3 regions of the Tissierella carlieri genome follow, and region 3 is predicted to be linked to each of the others. Evidence: riboswitches for the same ligand, from Rfam matches in the RefSeq annotation. Region 3 holds a riboswitch; each other region holds the start of a gene.
What was found. Region 3 has a riboswitch for S-adenosylmethionine ahead of KQI38_RS01340 (homoserine O-succinyltransferase). Riboswitches for the same ligand answer to the same signal wherever they lie in the genome.
Positions count from the first base shown of each region.

Region 1: it holds a riboswitch for S-adenosylmethionine, as region 3 does, so the genes downstream of both, KQI38_RS17730 (methionine ABC transporter ATP-binding protein) here and KQI38_RS01340 (homoserine O-succinyltransferase) in region 3, are expected to answer to the same signal.
Region 2: it holds a riboswitch for S-adenosylmethionine, as region 3 does, so the genes downstream of both, KQI38_RS06605 (homocysteine synthase) here and KQI38_RS01340 (homoserine O-succinyltransferase) in region 3, are expected to answer to the same signal.

Region 1 is NZ_JAHLOH010000049.1:6,714-13,627, forward strand. Features, by position in the region: gene KQI38_RS17715 (M1 family metallopeptidase) at 1-1,598, shown strand, start outside; gene KQI38_RS17720 (MetQ/NlpA family ABC transporter substrate-binding protein) at 1,652-2,458, opposite strand; gene KQI38_RS17725 (methionine ABC transporter permease) at 2,478-3,122, opposite strand; gene KQI38_RS17730 (methionine ABC transporter ATP-binding protein) at 3,122-4,126, opposite strand; SAM riboswitch class I at 4,225-4,324, opposite strand; gene KQI38_RS17735 (hypothetical protein) at 4,414-4,620, opposite strand; gene KQI38_RS17740 (hypothetical protein) at 4,745-4,951, shown strand; gene KQI38_RS17745 (spore coat protein) at 4,967-5,266, shown strand; gene pyrB (aspartate carbamoyltransferase) at 5,523-6,446, shown strand; gene KQI38_RS17755 (aspartate carbamoyltransferase regulatory subunit) at 6,446-6,874, shown strand; gene KQI38_RS17760 (dihydroorotase) at 6,876-6,914, shown strand, end outside.
Region 2 is NZ_JAHLOH010000023.1:140,621-147,534, reverse strand. Features, by position in the region: gene KQI38_RS06610 (amidohydrolase family protein) at 1-912, opposite strand, end outside; SAM riboswitch class I at 1,100-1,198, shown strand; SAM riboswitch class I at 1,643-1,758, shown strand; gene KQI38_RS06605 (homocysteine synthase) at 1,876-3,168, shown strand; gene metF (methylenetetrahydrofolate reductase [NAD(P)H]) at 3,280-4,164, shown strand; gene KQI38_RS06595 (methionine synthase) at 4,255-4,932, shown strand; gene KQI38_RS06590 (homocysteine S-methyltransferase family protein) at 4,886-6,914, shown strand, end outside.
Region 3 is NZ_JAHLOH010000012.1:817-7,730, forward strand. Features, by position in the region: gene KQI38_RS01330 (aspartate kinase) at 142-1,332, opposite strand; gene KQI38_RS01335 (homoserine dehydrogenase) at 1,349-2,578, opposite strand; gene KQI38_RS01340 (homoserine O-succinyltransferase) at 2,578-3,468, opposite strand; SAM riboswitch class I at 3,695-3,804, opposite strand; SAM riboswitch class I at 3,871-3,960, opposite strand; gene KQI38_RS01345 (RtcB family protein) at 4,036-5,250, opposite strand; gene KQI38_RS01350 (sensor domain-containing diguanylate cyclase) at 5,279-6,862, opposite strand.

The DNA.
Region 1 (6,914 bases), on a different contig from region 3:
AGAAATGGGATGAAAATCCATTCCATACAATAGGAGAGTCCAACTATAGTGATATTTCAAATTATGATGTAGAGCTTACTGTACCTAAGAGGATGGTAGCAGCGCCAACAGGAACCATAATAGAGGAGAAAGAAAATGGTGAAAATAAGACTATAGTTATAAGAGCTGAAAAGGTTAGAGATTTTGTTATTTTTATGAGTGATAAATATAAAGTAGAGACTAAGGAAGTAGATGGAATTAAAGTCAGTAACTACCATATCTTGGAGGAGGGCAAAAAAGATAGTAAGACTGCAGATATATTATTAGATGAAGTAGTTAAGACCGTAAGGTTTATGAATAAAACCATAGGGAAGTACCCTTATGATGAACTGAGGATAGCAGAAACATATTTAGGTGGGGGAGCTATGGAATACCCTCAAGCAATACAAATGGGAAGATACTGGGATATGGAAGATATTAATATAGAAGAAAGTGCTTCATTCCTAATAGAAGCAGCAGTTCATGAAACTATTCATCAATGGTGGTATGTAGCAGTTGGAAATAATGAATTTGAGGAGCCTTTTTTAGATGAATCATTAACAGTATTTACTACTGCTTACTACTTTGAAAAAGAATATGGAAAAAATCATCAAAACGGAATTGATTCTGCTATACGAAATTCAATATATCCATCAACTTTATTACCGTTAAATAGTAATGTAGACCAGTTTAAGGATTGGGGAGATTATGGAGAAGCTATATATAGAAGGGGACCTGCCTTCTTTGAATCTCTCAAACAAAAAGTAGGTGAAGAAAAATTTATAAAAATATTAAGGACTTATTATGAAAGAAATGAGTTCAAAAATGCAACCATAGAGGGATTATTAAATATAATAGAAGAAGTTGCAGGGAAAGATATAAAGATTTCTATGGAGTCTGCAGTAACACAACCCAACTATTATCCAGAGGATATTGAATTAACACAAGAGGAACGAGATGTCTATTATCTAAATCAGGAGAAGCGTTATTTGAAGGAATCAGAAAAGAGAAATGGATTGATCATAGGCAGTATAGCTCTTAGAGCCTTAGAAGGGGAAGATGTAATAATAGTAAAACCAGAATATTTAAGTGAAGAAGACCTAACTAAATTCGAGCAGTTTACCCAAATGTTAATAAAGGATGGCACAGGTAGATTCGACTTACAAATGAAGGTTAAAGAAGAAAAAAATATAACTGAAACAGATAAACAGGGTAATTTAATTTTAATTGGATATCCAAATAAGCATAGTGTGATTAAAGAAATGAGCTCTGAATTACCTATAAAGTTAGATGGAGAAACTATTGATATAGAAGGGATATCCATTAAAAATGAAAATATTACAGGAACTTTTATAGCTGAAAATCCTAACAATCGAGAAAAATTAGTACAGGTAATATTCTTGTATGAGAATACTGCTGTAGAAAAAAATAATATAAATAATGGGATAGAAGTAAGAGAAGGTTATATTATATACGATATTTCAATTTATAAATATAATCCAATGTACAGCCATGATAAGCAGTTTATAATAGATACAAAAGATATAGAGATCCAAGGAAAATACAAATCAAGTAAATAATTTCTATAATACAAATTTATTAATAGAGGCAAGTTTACCTTGCCTCTATTTCTTTAAAATGCTGGAACTACAGCACCATCATAATTTTCTTCTATATATTTTTTTACCTTTTCAGACTGTAATGCTTTCAATAATTTAACGAATTTATCTTGTGTTTCTTCTCCAGTTCTTACGGCTATAAGATTAGCATAAGGTGATTCTCCGCCTTCAATCAAAAGACCATCTTTTACAGGATTAAGTCCTCCCTCAAGGGCATAGTTACCGTTAATTATAGCGCCATCGACATCATCTAAAGTTGTTGGAAGGAAAGCAGCTTCAAGAGCCTTAAATTTAATGTTTTTAGGATTATCTACTATATCAGTTTTTTCGTTAGCTGCATATCCAACATCATCTTTTAGTTTGATTAATCCATTAGCTTCGAGTAAAAGTAAAGCTCTACCACCATTTACTGTATCATTTGGTATAGCTATTACAGCACCATCTGGTATTTCATCTATAGATTTATATTTAGAAGAGTATAATGCCATTGGCTCTACATGAATTTTTCCTAAAGAGACTAAGTCTAAGTTTTGTTTTGCTTTAAAATCATTGAAATAAGGTTCATGCTGAAAGAAATTAGCATCTATATCTCCATCATTAAGAGATAGGTTTGGCGTTACATAGTCTGCTGCGAATTCAATTATTTCAATTTCAATTCCTTCTTTTTTCAGATCATCTACAACTAAACTAACTAATTTAGCATGTGGGTCTGGAGATACACCTATTTTAATTTTGTTCGTTTCGGAAGGCTTAGAGCTACAGCCTGCTAAAACTGATAATGATAATACGACAATTAATACAAGTGATAATAATTTTTTCAATTTAATTCCCCCATTTATTTTATTTATTTTTATTTATTTTTAAAGAAATATAGTTACCTAAAAGTTGTACTCCTTGAACTAAAATTATAATGACTACAAGGGCTACAAACATTACATCTTTTTGCCATTTATATAGTCCAAAACGAATAGCTAGATCACCTAATCCACCACCTCCTATAGCACCTGCCATGGCCGAATATCCAATTAGATTTATTATAGTTAAGGTTACTCCGGACACTATAGAAGGAAGTGACTCTGGAATAAGAACTTTTCCAACAATTTGTTGAACTGTAGCCCCCATAGCGAGACTAGATTCAATTACACCCCTGTCGATTTCCTTTAAACTCCCTTCCATAACTCTAGCTACGAAAGGAGCTGCAGCTAGGGACAAAGGTACTATAGTTGCTGTTGTACCTATTTTTGTACCAACTATAAGCTTTGAGATAGGAAATGCTAAAATCATTAGAATAATGAAAGGTATAGATCTCATTACATTTATAATACTCCCTAAAATCTTGTTAAACGTAGGCTTTTCCCAGATATTATCTTTTTCAGTAATTACCAATAGAATTCCTAGTGGAAATCCTAGCAATAATGAAAATACTGTTGAGAAAAATACCATATATAGAGTTTCTAATAAAGAAGGTATAACTAACTCAGCCATTATATCACCTCCACGTGAACATCTTCATTCTCTAAAAATGAAAGAGCTTTATTTATTTCTTCATCTTCTCCAATTAATTCTAATATTAGATGGCCTACACTAGTGGATTGCAATTTGTTGATATTTCCTGATAATATATTCACATCAATATTAAAACTTCTTATTACTTTAGATACAATTGGTCTTTTAGCACTATCTCCTAAAAAACTTAATCTAATAAGATTTCCCTTAAAATCATTTGGATTTATAATTTCTTCTTCTATATTTCCTTGTAAAGAGCTGATGAAGGCTTGGGCAATCTTTGTCTTAGGTTCTCTAAAGAGATTTTCTACGGTATTTTCTTCTACAACTTGTCCATCTTCCATAATAGCAATTCTATCGCATATTTCCTTTACTACTTCCATCTGATGGGTTATCATCACTATGGTTATATTTAACTCATCTCTTATTTTTTTTAGTAATTCTAATATAGACTTTGTAGTCTTCGGGTCCAATGCAGAGGTTCCCTCATCACTAAGAAGTATTTTAGGATTATTAGCAATGGCTCTTGCGATAGCCACTCTTTGTTTTTGGCCTCCGCTTAGTTGACTAGGATAGCTGTTTTTTTTATCTTTTAAATCTACATATTCTAAAAGCTCATTAACTCTATTATGAATTTTTTCAGAATCCATTTTTTCTAACTGTAAAGGAAAGGCTATATTTTCATAAACAGTTTTTTGAGATAATAGATTAAAATGTTGAAATATCATACCTATTTCTTTTCGCTCTTTTCTTAAACTTTCCTTGTCAAGTGCTGTTAGATCTATTCCATCAATAAATATTTTTCCTTTCGTTGGTTCCTCAAGTCTATTTAAACATCTAATTAAAGTGGATTTTCCAGCGCCACTTAATCCAATAATCCCAAAAATCTCTCCTTTCTTTATATTCAGGTTTACATTGTTTACTGCTGTTAATTTCTCTTTGTCACTAAAAAATATTTTAGATAAATTATTGATTTTAATCATTTAATATATTCACCCCTTAAATTGCTAAAACAAAAACCTCTTTATTTAAAGAGGTCTAAATAAAAAAACCTCTTCAGAAGAAAGAGGTCTACATTCCTCTCTCATCTTTCGGTACAAATACCGTTGGATTTAGCACCTTGTAATAATACAGGTTGCCGGGCTTCATAGGGCCATTCCCTCCGCCACTCTCGATAAGAGTTATATTCAGTTGATTTTAAAATTCATTTTAATACTATTTCTTAATTTTGTCAACTATAAATTTAAAAAAATTTTACTTTTACCTTTTTTTATAATTCATCGTACCATTCTAAATCATCAAAACTAGTAAAAAAGGATTGTGGATATAAAAATATATCATTGGAAAAGCCTACATAAGCATCTGGTCTTCTAGAATCCAAATTTTCATAGCTTGTAAAATCTGTGTTTTGAAGATTTTCACTTTGGTAATATATGTCGAATTCAGGATTGTTTTTTATACTAGGGATTCTTTCCATTTTTACACCTCCTGAATTTAGTTTTTCCTATTTATTTAATTATATTTAAGAATCTTTTGGAAGAATAAAAAAATTATTTTAACAAACAATAAAGGAGAACAAAAAAATTGAAAGGAGTGTATTTATGGCACTTAAAAATACTGTAAATTTAAATAGTGTAACTCAACAAGAACTTAACTGTGTAAAAGAAATTGCTGGTGGTCACTTAACTATGAGTAGTAAGTTTGGAACTTATGCAAATCAAGTTCAAGATCCACAATTAAAACAAATGCTTCAGCAAGCAAGTACAGACGCAAAAACTACTGCCACTAACCTAATTAATTCATTATAAGAGGAGGGAAAATAAATGATGCAAGAAAGAGATATTGTAAATGATATTTTAGCAGGAGCTAAAGCTAGTATAAATACTTATACAACAGCTATAATGGAATGTTCAAATCAACAATTAAGATCAACTCTACAGACATTAAGAAATGAAGCAGAACAAATGCAATATCAATTATACCAAATAGCCGAGCAAAAAGGATATTATAAGCCAGCTCCGCCAGCTAATAAAAATGACGTAAATCAAATAAAGAACACATTAACATCAGCTGCTAATAGTACAAATACAACTACAACAAATACAAATCAGCAAATGCAATAGTAAGTATTGAGAACTCCAAATTAAGGAGTTCTCAATTTTTAAATAAAAATTTTTAATTACAACTGGGATAAAACTTATAGACATTTTATTTTTAATATGCTATTATATTATAGATATAAATACCTTTAATCTAATCCAGAGAGGTTAGGAAGGAGAGCGTAGATAAATATTTATGGTATACTTGTGCCTTCCTATTTGGAAGGTTTTTTCGAACGCTAATCCTTTAAAAGGCTACTAAGTTAAAGGAGGAATTAAAATGTTAAAAGGAAGGCATCTAATTGATCCACAGGATTTTACTGTGGAAGAGCTAGAAGAGATATTTCAATTAGCAGAAGAAATTATTGAGAAACCAGAAGACTTTACCCATATTTGTGATGGAAAGGTTTTGGGGACATTATTTTTCGAACCTAGTACTAGAACTAGGTTAAGTTTTGAAGCTGCAATGCTTAGGCTAGGAGGAAAAATAGTAGGTTTTTCAGAGCCAGGTTCAAGTTCTGTAACTAAAGGAGAGAATTTACCTGATACCATAAGAACAGTTGCAGCGTACACAGATATTATTGCTATACGTCACCCAAAGGAAGGGGCACCAAAATACGGTTCACAGTTTTGTGATATTCCTCTAATAAATGCAGGTGATGGTGGTCACCAGCACCCAACTCAAACACTTACAGACCTTTTGACTATTAGAGTTGCAAAAGGTAACTTTTCTAATTTAACCATAGGACTATGTGGAGATCTTAAATTTGGTCGTACAGTTCATTCTTTAATAAAAGCAATGTCAAGATATGATAATATTAGATTTATATTAATATCCCCTAATGAATTACAAACTCCTGAATATATTAAGACTGAGATTCTAGATAAAAAAGCTCTAGATTATTTAGAAGTAGAAAGACTTGAAGAAGTTATAGATCAGTTGGATATACTATATATGACTAGAGTACAAAAAGAGCGTTTTTTCAATGAGGCTGATTATATAAGACTAAAAGATAGTTATATATTAGATAATGTTAAGTTAAAATCAGCTAAATCAGATTTAACAATTCTTCATCCACTTCCAAGAGTAAATGAAATAAGCATGGAAGTAGATAATGACCCTAGAGCTTGGTATTTTAAACAAGCAAAATACGGAATGTTTGTTAGAATGGCTTTAATCGTTAAATTATTGGGGGTGAAATAATGTTAAATATTAATAGTATTACAAAAGGCATTGTTATAGATCATATTAAACCAGGATATGGATTTTTTATATTTAAACATTTAAAACTAGATGAGGCTGATTTTACTGTGGCTCTTATAATGAATGCTGCTAGTAAGAAGCATGGATGTAAGGATATGATTAAAATTGAAAATGTTATAGATATAGATTTAGCAATGTTAGGATTTATTGACCCAAATATTACAGTAAACATTATTGAAAATGAAAGAATTACAGAAAAAATCAATTTATCATTGCCAGATAGAGTAGAAGGAATTATTGAATGTAAGAACCCTAGATGTATAACCTCCAATGAAAGAGGAATAGTCCATAGATTTGTTTTAATCGATGAAGATAAGGGAAGATACAAATGTGAATATTGTGATCAGATATATTCTTGGGAGGGATAGAGTGGATATTCTTATAAAAGGAGCAAGAATAGTAGATGAG
Region 2 (6,914 bases), on a different contig from region 3:
TTCATAAGTGATTTTGAACCTATCTTGCCAGCCTGGACGGAAACGAGCTGAATCTATATAGGTTGCCCAATAGTCATATGGATAAAAACAAGTTGTAATATCCAAGCCTTCCTCCTTAGCCTTTTTTACCATATCCAAAGCCTTGTCCATAACAAAAGTACCGCCTGTACTGTTGATATGCATAATATGGATTATAGCGCCAGTTTCTTTTCCATAATCTATTACTTCTTGAATGCCATCTAAGCCTTTTTCTTCATCTGAATGTCTTAAATGATAGAAGGTAGGTAGATTATATTCCTTAGCTAAATTTAATAGTGGAATAACTTCATTTTTTACTCCAGGTACATATTCAAAGCTAAAAGAAATGCCTAATGCACCGGCTTCAACATTTTTTCTTACAACATCTACTAATTTTTGTATATCCTCTTCCTTAGTTACTTCAGTATCTACGCCATATCCTACAATAGGCCATCTATGTCTTGTAACAAAAGATGAAGCCCCAAAGTTAGCCAATACTCCATTTTTTTCCCAAGCTCTATACCAAGAGACAGCATCCTCGGTACCACCATGCATAGCTAGATTGCTAGTTACACCATCCAATACCTTTAACTCTATACCCACAGAGTTTGGATCATATGATATAAGGTCTACAAATCCAGGAGAAATAACAAGACCATCTGCATCAATTACTTTTTCTCCTTTCAATTCTTCCTTGGTTATTTTTTCTACCTTAGAACCAATTATTCCAATATTATAATCCTTAAGTTCGTGATCCGTAGATGGATTATAAACAGTTCCACCTTTTATGACTATGTCATATATAATCGGGTTATCGGCAAAGGTTTGAACGGGTATTATATTTAACAACATAATAATTGATAATGATAAAAAAATTACTCTTTTGAGATTCACTTGCACACTTCCTCTCTTTTTTAAATAGCTTGTCTCATAATGTAATATTTTATCATAAAGAAAAGAAGAAGTCTTTACAAAACAAAGACAATTAATGGAATTCAATTATTAAAAATAAAATTAAATATATAAAACAACTATTGACATCTATTTCATTATCTAATATAATTAGCTTAATTTAAAATTAGACTTATCAAGAGAGGTGGAGGGAAAGGCCCTATGAAACCCAGCAACCAGTATTAATTACATGGTGCTAAATCCTACAGCATTAGCTGAGAGATAAGATTTCGATTATTTTACCTCTTTTTAGCTAAAGAGGTTTTTTTATGACCTAACTTAGCGAACGATAGTGAGCTTTAGTAGGTCAAACGCAATGAGCACCAAATCTATACGAGCGTAGCGAGTAAATAGATTTGAGTTGCGAAACTGCGGGAAATGACCTAACTTAGCGAACGATAGGTCCTAGCGGACACCACTGAATTATGCCCTACGGGGTAGATAAGGGTTGTGAGCTTTAGTAGGTCAAACGCACCATTTGCTTCGCTCATTTCTACGTTCACTAGCGTTCACTTCGCTGTCCGTTTTGTCTGCAACTCGCATATATATGCTCGTTGGACAAAAAGGCAATGAGCACCAAATCTATACGAGCATAGCGAGTAAATAGATTTGAGTTGCGAAACTGCGAAAAAATTATGGATAAGTATAATTTTAAAAATTCAATAATTTAATATTCTTATCAAGAGAGGTGGAGGGAAAGGCCCTGTGAAACTTCGGCAACCTTCAGATTAATCTGAAAAGGTGCCAAATCCTACCCTAAGTTCAATCGAACTTAGAGAAAGATGAGAAGGTGTTTGCATACTGTTATGAGTGTAATCTCCTTTCATCTAATATTAAAAAATTAGGAAAGGAGGTTTTTTATTATCTAGTAGCAAATAAATTTTATTGAATAAAGGAGAGATTATAATGAGTGAAAGAAAATTAAAATTTGATACATTACAAGTACATGCAGGACAGGAAGTTGATAAAACTACTGGATCTAGGGCAGTGCCTATATACCAAACTACATCCTATGTTTTTGACAGTGTTGAACATGGAGCAAATCTATTTGCATTAAAAGAAGAAGGATATATTTATACAAGAATAATGAACCCAACAACTGATGCCTTTGAAAAGAGAATAGCAGCATTAGAAGGGGGAGTTGGAGCATTAGCCGTTGGTTCTGGTTCAGCTGCCATTACTTATGCAATTTTGAATATTGCTGGTGTTAGAGATGAGATAATATCAGCAAGTACATTATATGGAGGCACTCATACTTTGTTTTCTACAACTTTACCAAAGTTAGGTATAAATACAGTTTTTGTTGATCCAGATGATCCAGAAAACTTTAGAAAGGCTATAAATGAGAATACTAAGGCAGTTTATATAGAAAGTATAGGAAATCCTGGAATAAATCTTATTGATATTGAGGCTGTGGCTAAGATTGCACATGAAAACAATATACCTTTAATTATAGATAATACATTTGGTACACCGTATCTCATAAGGCCTATAGAATTTGGAGCAGATATTGTAGTTCACTCTGCAACAAAATTCATTGGAGGTCATGGGACCTCAATAGGAGGAGTAATAGTTGATTCTGGAAAATTTAATTGGCTAAATAACCCTAAGTTTCTAGGATTCAATACACCTGATCCAAGCTATCATGGTTTAGTATATGCAAGAGATATTGGAGAAGCGGCTTATATTGTAAAAGCTAGGGTACAGCTTTTAAGAGATACTGGTGCAGCCCTAAGTCCATTCAATTCGTTCTTATTCTTACAAGGACTTGAAACTTTATCATTGAGAGTTGAAAGGCATGTGGCTAATGCAAAAAGAATAGCTGAGTTTCTATACAAACATCCTTTAGTTTCTTGGGTAAATTATCCTAGCTTAGAAGGAAATAAATACAACTATCTTGCTAAGAAGTATTTTCCTAAAGGAGCAGGGTCTATATTTACGTTTGGAATAAAGGGTGGAGTTGAAGAAGGAAAGAGATTTATAGAATCACTAGAGATATTTTCACACCTTGCAAATGTGGCTGATGCAAAATCTCTTGTCATTCATCCGGCTAGTACTACACATTCACAGCTAAATGAGGAAGACCAAATAAAAGCAGGTGTTGCTCCAGACTTAATAAGATTATCAATAGGAATAGAAGATGTAGAGGATTTAATAGAAGACATTGAGCAAGCACTTGAGAGAGCAGTAAGATCTTAAAGCAGCACATATTATAGACAAATTGCTAGAACTTCAAGAGTTTTAGCAATTTGCCTAATAATTATCTATATAAAATTGAAATATTATAATGAGATATTAAAGGAGGCAAATATGAATATAAAACAATTATTTGATAAGAAAAACTTAGTTTTTTCCTTTGAGATATTCCCCCCTAAGCCTGATTATCCAATAGAGACAGTATATGATACCATAGAAGAATTAAGTGTTTTAAATCCTGATTATATAAGTGTTACATATGGAGCAGGGGGTAGTGTTAACAACAACAGAACCTGTCAGTTATCACATTTAATGAAGGATAGATATAATATTGAATCTTTAGCACATTTAACTTGTATAGGTTCTAGTAAAGAGTATATGGATTGTGTACTAGAAGAACTAAAAGAGAAAGGTATAAATAACATATTAGCCCTAAGAGGTGATATTGGAAGCATAGGAGTAGGAGAGTTCAATAACTCTCAAGAACTTATACAATATATAAAACAAAGTGGAGATTTTGGAGTAGCTGCCGCTTGCTATCCTGAGGGACATATAGAAAGCAAAAAAGATATTGATAAAGATATTAGAATACTTAAATTAAAGGAAGAGGCTGGTGCAGATTATTTTATTTCTCAACTTTTCTTTGATAACTCCTATTTCTATAATCTCTTAGATAAGGCAGAACAAAAAGGAATTAAAGCTCCAATACAGGCAGGAATTATGCCAGTAATAAATAAAAAGCAAATAGAAAGAGTAATCTCCCTTTGCGGAGCTTCACTTCCAAATAAGTTCCTTAGAATTATGAATAAATATGAATATGATAAGCTTGCTTTAAGGGATGCTGGAATAGCCTTCGCACTGGAACAAATAGTAGATTTAGCATCATCTGGGATTAAGGGAATTCATTTATATACTATGAATAATCCTTATATAGCTAAAAGTATAACTAATAATATTGAATTTATAGTAAGCTCCATAAATAGAAAAAAGGTGATTTAATAATCAATGAGTAGTTACAGCATCATTAAAGAGAACTGAAAGTCTGTAAATTTCATTTAATATAAAGATATAAAGAGGTTGTGATAATTCATGGATAGAATTGAAAGAAATAAGACTGAAATTTTAAGATATTTAGGATATAAGAATCAAGAAATAGACAGTGTTACTAATATGATAATCGAAGAATCTATAGATGAAATAAATTATTTAAAGAAAGAGAAATATATTTATAGATTTTTTTGTATTTCAAAGAGGAAGGGTAAGCTATTGTTAGATAATAGCAGTCTAAAACTAATAGGAAATGATATTAAGAAACATTTAAACAAATCAGAGTCTTGTGTACTAATGGCTGCAACTTTAGGTCATGATGTGGATACTAAAATAAGGTACTATGAAAAAACTAATATGACAAAGGCATTGATATTGGATGCTTGTGCTACTGCTGCTATTGAAGAAATATGTAATAGATTATGTAAAGATATAAGTGATATTATAGCCCAAGATAATAAAAAATTAACTTCTAGATATAGTCCTGGCTATGGAGACTTTCCATTGAATATCCAAAGTGATTTTTTGGAAGTATTGGGAGCAAAAAAATTCATGGGACTTATGGCTTCATCTGAAAGTATATTAATACCTAGAAAATCAGTTACAGCAATAGCAGGAATCATAGACATAGATAGTAAGGCAGAAGAAATTACCTGTTTAAACTGTAATAAATATGCTACATGTAATTTTAGTAAGGGAGATGCTAGATGTGGGACTTAGAGATTTTTTAAATGAAGGAATTATAATATTTGATGGAGCTATGGGTACTATGCTTCAAAGCAGAGGACTAAAGATAGGTGAATTACCAGAAAAATTAAATATTGAATCACCTGAAATAATAGTTGAAATCCATAAGAAATATATAGAAGCAGGCTCAAAGATTATAACTACTAATACATTTGGTGCCAATGAACTTAAACTTAAAAATAGTGGTTATACTGTTGAAGAAATAATTCATAGGGCAGTTAAAAATGCAAAAGAAGCTATTGACGGAAAAGATGTATATATAGCTTTAGATATAGGACCTATTGGAGAGTTATTAGAGCCTATGGGAACATTGGGATTTGAAGATGCTTATAATATCTTTAAAGATCAAGTGATTCAGGGGGTAAAAAACGGAGTAGATCTAATACTGATAGAAACTATGACAGATTTATATGAAGCAAAGGCAGCTATATTAGCAGCTAAGGAAAATTCAGATTTACCAGTATTTTGTACTATGAGTTTTGAAAAAGATAAAAGAACTTTTACAGGTTGCAATATTATATCTATGGTCATGGTACTGCAAGGATTAGGAGTAGATGCATTGGGAGTTAATTGCTCGTTAGGTCCTAAAGAAATAGAACCTATAGTAGATGAAATATTAAAGATTTCTAAGGTACCAGTTATGGTTCAAGCAAATGCAGGACTGCCATCTATAGTTGATGGAAATACAGTTTATAATATCTCTCCAGAAGAATTTGCTCTATATGTAAGGAGATTTGGAGAAAAGGGTGTAAAGGTTATAGGTGGATGTTGTGGAACGACGGATAAACATATAGAGACTTTGGTTAGTTCTTTAAATAATATAGTAGCACAAGACAGAGAATATTATCCTATAAATGGTATATGTACTCCTACAAATGCAGTAGTTATTGATGGAGTAAAGGTAATCGGTGAAAGGATAAACCCTACAGGAAAAAAACTTTTCAAAGAAGCCTTAATTAAAGGAGATATAGATTATATATTAAGAGAAGCCATAGCTCAAGTTGAAGCAGGAGCAGATATCTTAGATGTAAATGTAGGGTTGCCAGAGATAAATGAAGAAGAAACTATGGTTAGAGTTATTAAAGAAATACAATCTATTCTAGATGTTCCTCTCCAAATTGATTCTACTAATCCTAGAGTTATTGAAAGGGGACTAAGGGTTTATAATGGTAAAGCTATAGTTAATTCAGTAAACGGAGAAGATGAAAGTCTAGATAATATTCTGCCTATAGTAAAGAAATATGGTGCTTCTGTGGTAGGTCTTACATTAGATGAAAGAGGAATACCATCGACGGCTTTAGAGAGGTTTAAGATTGCAGAAAAAATTGTGAAAAGAGCAGAGGAGTATAAGATAGATAAAGAAGATATCTATATAGACTGTCTAACATTAACTGCTGCAGCACAGCAAGAAGGTGTAAAGGAAACATTAAAGGCTATTGAATTAGTAAAGGAGAAATTAAAAGTAAAGACTGTACTTGGGGTATCTAATGTGTCGTTTGGACTGCCAAATAGAGAATTACTAAATAGAACATTCTTGGCATCAAGTATATATGCAGGTTTGGATTTACCGATAATAAATCCAATGAATAAGCAAATGATGGATACAATAATATCATCTAGAGTATTATGGAATGATGACAAAGGAGCTAAAGAATATATTAACTCCTACGAAAACATAAAGAATAGGAGTGATTTCAAAGAGATTTATAAAACCAGTGAAGAAGATTTGTTTAATATAATATTGAAGGGAATTAGAGAAGAAGCTAAAGGTGTAACTGGAAATCTACTATTATATAGGGAACCCCTAGATATAGTCAATGAATATATAGTGCCTGCACTGGATTTGATGGGGGACAAATATGAAAAGGGGGAGATATTTCTTCCTCAGTTAATACGATCAGCTGAAACTGTAAAGAACTCCTTTGAAATCATAAAGGAACATCTAAAAGAGGAAT
Region 3 (6,914 bases):
GTATCCTATTGTTTTTATTTTCTGAATGTATGATACAATTATAACAATCACAAGTTTTCTTTACAATTGATTTATTTCCCTATATTTCGACATACTATAGGGTCGAGGAAATATATGAAAATTTCTAGTGATATTAAATAATTATAAATTAAAAGTCTGTGCTATTCTATTAATTAAATCCTTTATCTCTCCGCCCTCGAAAAAATATGATAAACTTAATTCCGATGTACATAACTTCTTGTATTTTATACTGGTTTCTTTTATCATATCAAATATCTGTGATGTGATCTTGGCTTGGTTTATTCTTCCAGATCCGACTATAGATATCCTCGTAGTATCATTAACTTCCACCTCTATAAATCTGTCTACATTAGTTACTATCTCCTTTCTTATGGTGGAAAATAATCTCATGTATTCTTTAGAGCAAGTAAAAGTAATATTTAAATCTTCATTTATTGAATTATTTTCTGTCATTCCAATATCCAAATTATATCTACCTAATATCTTAAATACATTTGATAATTTATCTATTTTATTAGGAATATTCTTTATTTTTACTTCTATTTGGCTATCGTCCACTACTAGTGATAGAACTTTTAATTCCTCCATCTTATCACTCCCTATCATTGTTCCAATTTCATCTTTGAAACTATTTCCAATATATATAGGCACTTCAAACTTTTTGCCCAATGCTAATGCTCTTTTGTCAATTACCTTAGCACCTAATCTAGCCATCTCCAAGACAATATCATAATCTATCTTTGGTATTCTAAGGGCATTTTCATATACTCTGGGATCAATAGAATATATGCCATCTACATCTGTATATATTTCACAAGGACAATTGAATTTAGCTGCTAATGCTACAGCAGTGGTGTCTGAGCCCCCTCTTCCTAATGTTGTGATATCTCCATTTTCATTAATTCCTTGAAAGCCTGCTATAACTACTACATTTCCTTCTTCTAAATATTTTTTTATTAAATCGTCCTCAATGCCTGCTATACTTGCCCTAGTATAGTTTCCTACAGTATTTATTCTACCTTGAACTCCTGTTAATGAAACAGCTTTGCATCCTAAATTATTTAATGCAATGGAAAGTAAAGCTATTGATTGTTGCTCTCCTGTTGACAATAAAACATCCAACTCTCTATCCAATGGATTCAAAGTTATTTCTTTAGCCAACTCAATAAGTCTATTTGTACTCTTTCCCATAGCTGAAACTACAACTATAATGTCCTTAGTAGATTTCTTTCTTTCAATTATCTTTTTAGAAACTTGAATAATCTTTTCAGTGGTTTCTACTGAACTACCACCATATTTCTGAACAATCATGAAATCACGTCCTTTTTTACACTTCTAGCCTTGCCACAAAATAATTCTTAGAATCTATCATAAATATATCAATTAATTTTTCTAATTTCTTTTTTGATATCAATTTAGTGGTAAATGCAATGCTATCCTTCTTTTCAATCATATCTTCTATAATTTCATTATCAATTATATATTTTTCTATTTTAACCTTGGTATCCTCCTTCACATTAATTCTCATATAATATTTGCCTCGATATAATTGATTAATGTTATTTAACTCACTATTTTCTAAAGAACAATTTCTTTGATAGGTATTGGACGTAATATCTATTAAATCACTTAATACTGCATTAGCTGTAGGAAATCTTCCAGCACCTTCTCCAAAGAATCTTAATTCTCCTACATTATCTCCTATAAAAGAAACCAAATTATTTGCATCATCAACTTTACTAAAATAAGAATTTTGGCTCATTATAACTGGCTCCACAGAAGCATAATACTTATTATCATTTACAATTGCTGTACCTAATAACTTAACTGTACAACTCATTGATTTTATATTCTTTATATCACTAAAGTTTATACTATTAATTCCATAACATGAAATATCTTCTTCACCTATCTTGTCTTTAAATGCAATAGTAGATAAAATCCTAAGTTTTCTTCTAGTATCATAACCTTCAATATCATCAGTAGGATTTGCCTCTGCATACCCTAACCTTTGACTTGTTTCTAATGCTTCCTGGAAATCCAAGTTTTCTGATATCATCTTTGTCAGTATATAATTAGATGTTCCATTTAATATGCCTCTTATTTCTTGTATTTGGTTTATATTTACCTGCTCTTTTAATGGTTTTATAATAGGGATGCCACCACCTACACTAGCTTCGTATAAAAAAGATTTATTCTTTGCTTTCGCTAAATTTGTTAACTCTTCCAGATGTTTTGCAACCACAGCTTTATTAGCTGTTATTACATCCTTCCCTTTATTTAATGCTTCTTTTATATAATAATATGGGTTATCTAAACCTCCCAAAACTTCAATAATTATATCAATATTATCATCTTCAATTATTTCGTAAATATCGGTGGTTAGTTTCTCTTTATCTATTTCAATATCTCTCTTCTTATCTATATCCTTTACCAAAATCTTAGATATGCTAATTTCTTGTTTTATTAGCTTCTCTAGATACTTCTTTCTTTCTTCTAGTATCTGTACAATACCTATTCCCACTGTTCCCAATCCTAATAAGCCAATATTCAACATTAATTTTCCCCCTCCTTTTGTATTAAATAATATCTTATCCAGTTATCTACTAAAATTTGCGAATAGCCGCTCCATGTATTTTCAGGTATTAGAGTAAAATCATCATTAGGAAAATAATTCTTAGGTAAATCTGGTGATAATCCTTTATCTCTATCTCTTCTATATTCATTGTATAAAGTATACCTATCATACTCTGGATGGCCTGTAATATATATCTGTTTCCCTTTTCTTCCAGCTACTATGTATATCCCAGCATCATTTGATTTTGATAAAACTTCTAATTCTTCTATATCTTTTATATCTTCTTCTTTAATCTCAAAATACCTAGAATGCGGAGAAAGTATCTTTTCTCCACATCTCTCAAATAGTGGGGAGTTTATATTTACAATCTCATGGCTGAATATCCCTGCTACCTTTTTATCTGTTGTATGCCTAGGTATCTTATAATTGTGATATAATCCTGCTACTGCTGCCCAACATAGATAGATAGTAGACTTAATATACTCATTAGAATAATCTATTATAGCTTTCAACTCTTTCCAGTAGGATATCTCATTAAAATCTACAAATTCCAAAGGGGTGCCAGTTATTATCATTCCATCATAATTTATATTTTTTATTTCACCTAATGTTTTATAAACTTTCTCTAGATAACTTAGATTTGTATTCTTAGACCTATATGTTTCTGTATATAAAAAATCTACCTGTATATCTATAAAGCTGTTTCCTAGTAATTTTAACAGTTGAAACTCCGTATCTAATTTATTTGGCATTAAATTTAATACTAATACTTTTGGCAAATCTTCAGATTTACTTTTAGAATTAATATCTATATTTTCCTTTCTAAGTAAATCTATGGCTGAAATATTTATATCAATTACTAATCCCATGTCTTACCCTCCTAATCCTATTTCAAAAGCTTTTATTATATCTCCAATATTCTCAGAACTAAATATCCCTCCTCATGCATGTAAGTTCTAAACTCTCCCCTGACAGTTGTTAACATGGAAATCACTAATTCTAGTTTTTTTCATTTTCTAATCCTCCTTTTTATAATTAAAAAATCCCTTTCTAAGATAAGAAGGGATTTATAATGCAAAAAGATATAGATTCCGCCTCTTATCTCTCAGTTTTCACCGCAGGAATTAGCACATTTTTTAAACTATATAGCTTAAAATTGTTGCTGGGTTTCATCGGGCCAGTCCCTCCACCTCTCTAGATAAGAAAATATTAAGTTGTAATTAAAAAACCTTCTTAGCTAATGCTAAGAAGGTCGATTTTCTATGAAATCTCTCTTATCGCCATTAGCAGAACCACCTTGCCAAATGGCAGGTTGGCGTAGGGTCATAGAGCTAATTCTCTACCCTAACTCTTGATAAGCAATACTATTAAATTGTTAAAATGATATTAACACAGAGGATTAAATATGTCAATGAAAAAATATCTTTTATTAATTCTTATGCTTTGAAATTATAAATTGGCTTTATTATGTCAATGACCTCAGCAGTTTCAGTAATATTATTTAATATTTCTTCAATCGCTTTATATGCAAATGGTGATTCATCTAAAGTATGTTCACTTATGGATGTAGAATAAATTCCTTCCATACTCTTTTTAAACTCATCTAAAGTGACAGCCTCCTTTGCAACATTTCTGCTCATAAGCCTTCCTGCTCCATGAGGAGCTGAATAATTCCATTCAGGATTACCCTTTCCAATGGCGATTATGGAACCATCTCTCATATTTATAGGAATTAGAACTTTTTCACCTTTATAGGCTGCTATGGCACCCTTCCTAATGATATTATCCTTGAAATTAATATAGTTATGAATAGTCTCAAAATAGTTAAATTCACTTAGCTCTTTTCCAAGTAAGTTTTTAAGAATAATATCTGACATTACTTCACGATTTAAACTTGCATATTCTTGACATATCCTCATATCATTTAAATACTTTTCTCTATGCTCCCCAGTTAAATAGCACAAAGCCTTGGGATATTTAGGCTGAAGTTCTGCATAGTCCTTTTCTAACTCTTCAAGAACCTTCTTTATTTCTTTTCTTCTGCCTTCTGCTTTATAGCGAGCAATTATTTCTTCTCTTTTAATAAAATAATCACCCTTGCCGCTACATAAATCTATTGCTAGTCTTTGATATATCTCTGCCACTTGCTTACCTAGGTTTCTGCTGCCTGAATGGATTACTAAATATTTATTGTTGTTGCTATCTACTCCGATTTCAATAAAGTGATTGCCACCCCCGAGAGTTCCTATACTTCTTTCAATTCTTTTAGTATCCTTCAAATCTCTAAGGCAATACAAATCCTTTAATTTATCAAATTTAAACTTTCTTTCATTATGTGTAGATTTTCCAGAAGGAATCTTTTTGTTTATTATATCATCTAACCTTGGTAAGTCTATGTCTATATCTCTAAGTTCTACAGTAAGCATTCCACATCCTATATCAACTCCAACAATATTGGGTATCACCTTATCCCCCATATCAGCTGTAAATCCAATTACACAACCCATACCTTGATGAACATCTGGCATTATTCGAACCTTTGAATCCTGGATGAAATCTTGATTTAACAAATCAAGTATTTGCTCCTTTGCTCCGTCTTCAAGATTATCAGTAAATATCTTGGCAATATTATATCTTCCTTGTAATTCCATTTAGTCACATCCTTCTTTAATCATATTATCATATATCAAGTGTGGCTCTATTCTTTCCTTCTTTCTTAGATTTATATAAGGCCATATCTGCTCTTTTAACTACAGATGAAAAATCTTCATCATCTTTATTAAAATAAGAAGCACCTATTGAGATAGTTATATGGTATTTTTCGCCTTGGTCCTCATACTCAAAATTTTCTATATCTCTTAAAATCTTATCTGTAAATGAATCTAAATGTTCTTCTTTCAGCCCTTCACAAATAAGAAGGAATTCTTCTCCTCCCCATCTACAAAGAAAATCTGTTTTTCTTGTAGATTTATTTATGATTTCTACAAGATTTCTTAAAACTCTATCCCCTACATCATGTCCGTAACTATCGTTTATTTTTTTGAAATCATCTATATCAAAGATAACAACGGCAAAAACATTATTATATCTTTTAAATAAATAAAATGTTTCTTGCAGCTTTTTTGTGGCAGCTCTCCTATTAAAAGCCTTAGTGAGTTCATCTATATTTAATTTTTCTCTTAATTCTTTATTAGAATTTTGATAATACCAATGTTCTAAAATTAATACTATTAAAATTCCTATAAGGATCAATCCAAGTGATAAAACTCCTACTAATGCAGTCATTTTAGAAATAGCTTTATCACCATCCTCAGAAATTTCATCTATATAAGGTTGAATGTCATCAAAATAAACACCCATTGCAATAATCCAATTATATTCTTTATATAACTTTGCATAAGTTAATTTTTCAGCAACTTCGTCACGTGTTTTCTTTTTAAAAAAATAGGTAAAATATATTTCCCCATTTTCTTTAATTCCGTTGAGTTCTGTTAGGTAAGGATAATTACCTTCAATATCTTGAGTCTTTGTAGATAAATACGTACCTTCTGTGTCTTTTAAGTTTGGATGGATGAGGCGAATGGCATAATTGTCTCCACCATCATAATTCACAATCTCATTAATCCAAATATAAGCATCATTTTCAAAGCTATCACTATGTATTCGTTTCTTTATAGATTCTGTAGTTGCATGTTTTATGTAATCTTTAGTAACTCCATAAAAAATATAATATTTTCCATAATCATCTTCATTATACGTTATAGCCTTTTTCTTTAAATCATCAATATAATCATAGACATCTCTTGTATCCTCCATATGGCCTATATTATTCTGGTATAAAATTTTATCTGTAGATCTATCTAATATAAATATATCGAAAGCCTCTTTGATAGTTCCTGTATCAAAGTAGTCAATGACTTTCTCTAAAAAATCTTCTTTTTCTGATCTATAATATTCTTCTATAACTTTAGTAGCTCTATTTATACGATTTCTATTTACTTCCATTATCTCAACTTGTGTTTGCTCAATATTATTTATCATATTATTGACTGAATCCCTAAGAAAATCCTTCTTTATATCTATAATGCGATCTTTAGTATATTGGGCATATAATACTTTTACATCCTTAAATGTAGATATGTAAGAATAATTCAAAATAACCAGTAAAGAAGCTATGGAAAAGATAAGTAAAAAAATATATAGTTTTCTTACTCTCTCCAGGCTATCAATTCTGTCAATCAATTTATGTATCCGCTTTTTCAATTGGACCATCCTTTCGGCTCACTAATTACCTTCCTATTTATAATTTCATTGT